One region of the Streptomyces sp. NPDC093795 genome, then DNA from elsewhere that is predicted to be linked to it. Evidence: riboswitches for the same ligand, from Rfam matches in the RefSeq annotation. Region 1 holds a riboswitch; the other holds the start of a gene.
The links. A riboswitch is a leader RNA that binds a small molecule or an ion and turns the genes downstream of it on or off. The one in region 1 is predicted to bind ZMP and ZTP.
Positions count from the first base shown of each region.

Region 2: another riboswitch for ZMP and ZTP. It lies ahead of glyA (serine hydroxymethyltransferase); the one in region 1 lies ahead of ACIRB7_RS12840 (bifunctional 5,10-methylenetetrahydrofolate dehydrogenase/5,10-methenyltetrahydrofolate cyclohydrolase).

Region 1 covers NZ_JBIWIO010000004.1:126,385-129,563, reverse strand. Annotated here, with positions in the region: gene ACIRB7_RS12855 (EamA family transporter) at 1-13, shown strand, start outside; gene ACIRB7_RS12850 (ferredoxin) at 55-267, opposite strand; gene ACIRB7_RS12845 (cytochrome P450) at 273-1,502, opposite strand; ZMP/ZTP riboswitch at 1,772-1,879, shown strand; gene ACIRB7_RS12840 (bifunctional 5,10-methylenetetrahydrofolate dehydrogenase/5,10-methenyltetrahydrofolate cyclohydrolase) at 1,908-2,762, shown strand; gene ACIRB7_RS12835 (hypothetical protein) at 2,904-3,179, shown strand, end outside.
Region 2 covers NZ_JBIWIO010000001.1:408,664-411,842, forward strand. Annotated here, with positions in the region: gene ACIRB7_RS01935 (hypothetical protein) at 1-313, shown strand, start outside; gene glyA (serine hydroxymethyltransferase) at 384-1,649, opposite strand; ZMP/ZTP riboswitch at 1,723-1,813, opposite strand; gene rocD (ornithine--oxo-acid transaminase) at 1,937-3,142, shown strand.

The DNA.
Region 1 (3,179 bases):
TCCGCGTGCGTGAGGGGGGGGCACGTGGGTGCGGTCGGCCCGCGAGACGGTCCTTCAATGGCGGGAGGGGGCCCGCGGTGTGACGGTGATGACCGAGGCCGGGCAGGCACCGGCGGCGATACGGACCGCCGCGTCCAGCTCCCGCGGCGGCCGGGCGTCGAGCAGGAGGACCCGGCCCTCCTGTTCGTCCTGGTCGAAGACCTCCGGGGCGGTCAGGGCGCACATTCCGGCCCCGAGGCAGCGGTCGCGGTCGACGCGGATCTCCATGGAGGTCAGGCCTCGTCCCAGGTCACCGGCAGCCGGTGCACGCCGTGGATGTTCATGTTCGTCCGCAGCGGGACCTCCTCGGCCGGCACGTCGAGCCGCAGCGTGGGGAACCGCGTCAGCAGCGCCGGCAGCGCGACCGTCATCTCGACGCGGGCCAGCTGCTGGCCGAGGCACTGGTGGATGCCGTGCCCGAAGCCCAGATGCCCCGTCGCCTTGCGGCGCAGGTCGAGGACGTCCGGATCCGGGAACCGCTCCGGGTCGCGGTCGGCGGCCTCGAGGGACAGGGTGACGCTCTCGCCCGCCCTGATGACCTGGCCGTCCAGCTCGACGTCCTCGAGTGCGGACTTGATGCCGGTGTGGGCGACGGTCAGATAGCGCATCAGCTCCTCGACGGCCCCCGGGGCGAGGTCCGGGTCCGCACGCAGGGCCTCGGCCTGCTCCGGGTGGGTGAGGAGCGCGAACGTACCGTGGGCGATCATGTTGGCGGTGGTGTCGAGCCCGGCGGCGAGCAGGAATCCCCCGACGCCGATCAGCTCCTCGTCGGGGAGATCGGAGTCCCGGGCCAGGTCGCCGAGCAGGTCGTCGGAGGGTACGGCGCGCTTGGCGGCGACCAACTCGGCCATGTACTCCTGGAGTCCGACGTGGGCGGCGTACCGCTCCTCGGGCGCGGCGTCCATGTCCATGATGGTGTGGGCGTGGTTCTGGAAGCGCTCCCGGTCGGCGTAGGGCACCCCGAGCAGCTCGCAGATCACCAGGGCGGGGAGAGGGCGGGCGAAGGCCTCGACGAGGTCCGCTCCGGGGCCGCGGCGCCCCATGGCGTCCAGATGCTCGGTGGTGATCTCCTCCACGCGTTCGGAGAGCCGCCGCATCCGGCGGACGGTGAACTTCCCCATGAGGAGGCGCCGGAAACGGGTGTGCTCGGGCGCGTCCATCCCGGTCATGTCACCGACGGGCGCGGGCGGCAGGGGGCCGTCGGGCCCGCCGGCGAAGGGGTAGTGCATCAGCTCGTACCGCGAGCTGAAGCGGGGGTCGCCCATGATGGCGCGGACCGTGGAGTAGCCGGTGGCGAGCCAGCCGACGTGACCGTCGGGGTACGTCATCCGGGCCAGCGGGCGCTGCTCGCGCAGCACGCCGAGATCGGCGGGCGGGTCGAAGGGGCAGCCGGGCGTGCGCTGCGTGGGGAGCGTGACGGGTTCCGCGGTCTCGGGTCGGGTCGACGGGTCGTGCTGCTGCATGTGTCCTCCGTGAAGAGTGACGAGGGGCGGAACGCCGTCCTCGCCTGCCGTCAGGGGTGCTGGCGTTTGCGGCGCCACGGGTGGCGCCACTGGTAAAAGCGTCAAGTAGCCCCAAGCCGGGGCAAAATGCGATCCGCGTAGCGCCGTGGCGCAGCCGATGGACAGATAGTGGCACCATGATGGTGCCATTGCAAGCCATGATGGCGTCAGGCGGTGTCGTCCAGGTGTGCACCCGTCAGGAAGTGACCCCCCGAACCTCACGTAGAGTGGCCCCGGGCCGTGACTGGCGCTTGAGGTGGATCACCACCGGGGAGCGGTCCGGCGGGAGTGCGCCCAGCGGCGGGCCCGTACCGATGCCGTGCGCCTGGGCGAACCACCCGTCAGAGACGAAGCCCAGGAGTCGCCATGTCCACCAGCACCGCCACCCTCATGGACGGCACGGCCCTCGCCCGCCGTACGGTCGAGGAGACCGCTGCCCGCGCCGCCGAGATCACCCGTCGTACCGGCGTCACCCCGTGCCTCGCGACCGTCCTCGTCGGCGCGGACCCGGCCTCCGTGACGTACGTGAAGATGAAGCAGAACCGTTGCGCCAAGGCCGGGATCCGCTCCCGCCACGTCGAGCTGCCCGCCGCCACGACGACCGAGGAACTCGTAGCCGCGATCACCGCGCTCTCCGAGGACCCCGAGGTCCACGGCATCCTGCTCCAGCACCCGGTCGGCCCCCACATCGACGAGCGCGCCGCCTTCGAGGCCATCGCCCCCGCCAAGGACGTCGACGGCGTCACCATGGCATCCTTCGCCGCCATGGGCTTCGGACTGCCCGGCTTCGTCTCCTGCACGCCCGGCGGCATCATGCGCCTCCTCGACGCCTACGACGTCGAACCCCGCGGCAAGCGCGCCGTCGTCGTCGGCCGCAGCGCGATCCTCGGCAAGCCGGCCGGCCTGCTCCTCCTCGGCCGCGACGCCACCGTCACCTACTGCCACTCCCGCACCGAGGACCTCTCCTCCGTCGTCCGCGAGGCCGACATCCTCGTGGCCGCCGTCGGCAAGCCGAACTTCATCAAGGGAGCCGACATCAAGCCCGGGGCCGTCGTCATCGACGCCGGCTACAACCCGGGCAACGTCGGCGACGTCGACTTCGCGTCGGCCGCCGAGCGCGCCTCCCTCATCACCCCGGTACCCGGTGGTGTCGGGCCCATGACCATCGCCGTGCTCCTCGCCCAGACGGTCGAGGGCGCGGAGCGTCAGCTCGGTCTGTAGGGAGAACACATGACGGGGCGGCAGCGGTGGCGGTGGCGACGGGCCGAAGCGGGGCCGGCGATTGTCACGGTTCTGTACGGGCCGCGGTCATCCCCCGAAAAAGGGTGGCCGCGCGCCCGCCGACGGGCGAATCTGGACCCCGTGCCACACCCGTCACCCACCACCCCACCGCCGGACCGCCGCCCGGGCGCACCCGCCTCGCACGGTGCGCCCGACCTGTCCGACACGTCCGGGCCGCCCGCCTCGCCCGAAGTGCTCGACGCCGCTGACGCGTCGGTCAAGGGCGACGCCTCCGTCGCGCCCGTCGGCTCCGAGTCCGGGTGGTCGTCGCGCCTCGAGCGGCTCGACGCGCCCCGGCCCGTGCCGAACGTGCCGCGCGCGCGGTGGTTCGGCGTGCCGCTCGTCCCGCTGCTCGTG
Region 2 (3,179 bases), on a different contig from region 1:
CTGGCGCGACGGGGAGCGGACGGTCCGGCTCGACGAGTTCCCGGCCGGTCTGGACATCGGCTTCGCCAAGCAGGTCAGGACACGGCCGGAGTGGGTCGACCTCCCGGACGGCGCGCAGGGCTACTGGTTCGCGGCCCCGCACCTCCTGACGGTCCCGATGACGGACGGGGCGGGCGCGGCCTGGACGCACGAGGTCCGCACCGCGGGCCCCACGCTCCTCTGGACGAGGAGCGGGGGCACGCGCACCTTCCGGCTTGAAGGCATACCGGACCGCGAGCAGGCCCGCCGGGCGGCGGAGTCGGTGGGCGGATAGTCCCTGGCCGTCAGGTCTGGGTCGGCGCCGACGCCGGCGCCGTCAGGTCTGGGCGGTCAGGTCTGGGTGGTCAGACGGGGAGGCCCGGAGCCGGGTGGGCGGCCATCAGGTCGGCGACCTCGGCGCGGACGGTGTGGAGGGCGTCCTCGTCCCCCGCGCCGGCCGCCGTGACGCCGCGGTCGATCCAGTCGGCGACCTGGTCCATGTGCTCCGGGGTGAGGCCGCGGGAGGTGAGGGAGGGGGTGCCGATGCGGATGCCGGAGGGGTCGAAGGGCTTCCGGGGGTCGTAGGGGACGGTGTTGTAGTTGACGACGATGCCGGCCCGGTCGAGGGCCTTCGCGGCGATCTTGCCCGGGACCTGCTTGGGGGTCAGGTCCATCAGGATCAGGTGGTTGTCGGTGCCGCCGGAGACCAGGTCGAAGCCACGGGCGAGGAGCGCCTCGGCGAGGGCCCTGGCGTTGGCGACGACGGCGTGGGCGTAGTCGCGGAAGGAGGGCTGGGAGGCCTCGCGGAGGGCGACGGCGATGGCGGCGGTGGTCTGGTTGTGCGGGCCGCCCTGGAGGCCGGGGAAGACGGCCTTGTCGAGCGCCTTGGCGTGCTCCTCGCGGGACATGAGCATGGCGCCGCGCGGGCCGCGCAGGGTTTTGTGGGTGGTCGTGGAGATCACGTCCACGTGCGGGACGGGGGACGGGTGGGCGCCACCGGCGATGAGGCCGGCGATGTGGGCGACGTCGGCGACGAGCACGGCACCGGCCTCACGGGCGATCTCGCCGAAGGCGGCGAAGTCGATCGTGCGGGGCAGCGCGGTGCCGCCGCAGAAGATCGCCTTGGGGCGTTCCTTGAGGGCCAGCTCCCGGACCTGGTCGAAGTCGATGAGGCCGGTGTCCTGGCGGACGCCGTACTGGACGCCGCGGAACCACTTGCCGGTGGCGGAGACGCCCCAGCCGTGGGTGAGGTGGCCGCCCATCGGCAGGGCCATGCCCATGACGGTGTCGCCGGGCTCGGCGAAGGCGAGGTAGACGGCGAGGTTGGCCGGGGAGCCGGAGTAGGGCTGGACGTTGGCGTGCTCGACGCCGAAGACGGCCTTGGCTCGCTCGACGGCGAGGGCCTCGACCTGGTCGATGATCTGCTGGCCCTCGTAGTAGCGGCGGCCGGGGTAGCCCTCGCTGTACTTGTTCTGGAGGACGGTGCCGGAGGCTTCGAGGACGGCGGCGGAGACGTAGTTCTCGCTGGGGATGAGGCGCAGGGTCTCGGCCTGGAGCCGTTCCTCGGCGCCGACGAGGGCGGCGAGCTCGGGGTCGGCGGCGGCGAGTGCGGGATGCTGCGGGGCGTTCATGCGGGGATCCTCCGGGCGTCGGTGGGTCCCGGGGCACTGTGCGAGAGGCGCGGCGCCACGCGGGACTTCGGTCCCGTGACGCCCAGGCGGGCGGCGTCCCGTGTGGTCTGCCGCGCACGGCTCCCCCGGGGTCGTTTCCCCGTGCGCCAGTCGCCGTGCGTGTTTTCAGAGTAGCGGGCGCGCCGCGCGCGAGGTTTCCCCGCCCCGTGTGCGAGCGACGATAGAAACAGGGGGCCACACCCCTTCGGCGGGTCCATCCCGCGAGCCGCAGGACGAACGGAGATCCCGTGTCGGGCACACAAGACGCGATCGCTTCGGCGGAGGCGCACAGCGCTCACAACTACCACCCCCTGCCGGTCGTCGTCGCTTCGGCGGACGGCGCCTGGATGACCGATGTCGAGGGGCGCCGCTACCTCGACCTGCTCGCCGGGTACTCGGCGCTCAACTTCGGGCACGGCAACCGGCGTCTGATCGACGCGGCGAAGGTCCAGCTGGAGCGGGTGACGCTGACCTCGCGCGCCTTCCACCACGACCGGTTCGCCGACTTCTGCACCCAACTCGCCGAGCTGTGCGGCAAGGAGGCGGTGCTGCCGATGAACACCGGCGCGGAGGCGGTCGAGACGGCCGTGAAGACCGCCAGGAAGTGGGGGTACGAGGTGAAGGGCGTGCCGGACGGGCACGCGAAGATCGTGGTCGCGGCGAACAACTTCCACGGCAGGACGACGACGATCGTCAGCTTCTCCACGGACCACGAGGCCCGGGACCACTACGGCCCGTACACGCCGGGCTTCGAGATCGTGCCGTACGGGGACCTGACGGCGATGGAGGCGGCGGTCACCGAGAACACGGTGGCCGTGCTGATCGAACCGATCCAGGGCGAGGCGGGGGTCCTGGTCCCGCCGGCCGGCTATCTGGCGGGGGTGCGGGAGCTGACGCGCAGGCGGAACGTGCTGTTCGTGGCGGACGAGATCCAGTCGGGCCTCGGCCGGACGGGGAGGACGTTCGCGTGCGAGCACGAGGGTGTGGTGCCGGACATGTACGTCCTGGGGAAGGCGCTGGGCGGCGGGGTGGTGCCGGTGTCGGCGGTGGTCGCCGACCGTGACGTGCTGGGGGTGTTCCGGCCGGGTGAGCACGGGTCGACGTTCGGCGGGAACCCGCTGGCGTGCGCGGTGGCCCTCGAGGTGATCGCGATGCTGCGGTCCGGTGAGTTCCAGGAGCGGGCGGCGGAGCTGGGCGAGCATCTCCACGCGGAGCTGGGGCTGCTCGTGGGCGGCGGGGCGGTGGAGGCGGTGCGCGGGCGCGGGCTGTGGGCCGGGGTGGACATCGCGCCGTCGCGGGGCACGGGCCGGGAGATCTCGGAGAAGCTGATGGAGCGGGGTGTCCTGGTGAAGGACACCCATGGTTCGACGATCCGGATCGCGCCGCCCCTGGTGATCTCGAAGGAGGACCTGGACTGGGGGCTTGAGCAGCTGAGGGGCGTGTTGTCGGCCTGAGGGCGAGAGACCTGGACTCCCCTGGCGGTGCGGCCGA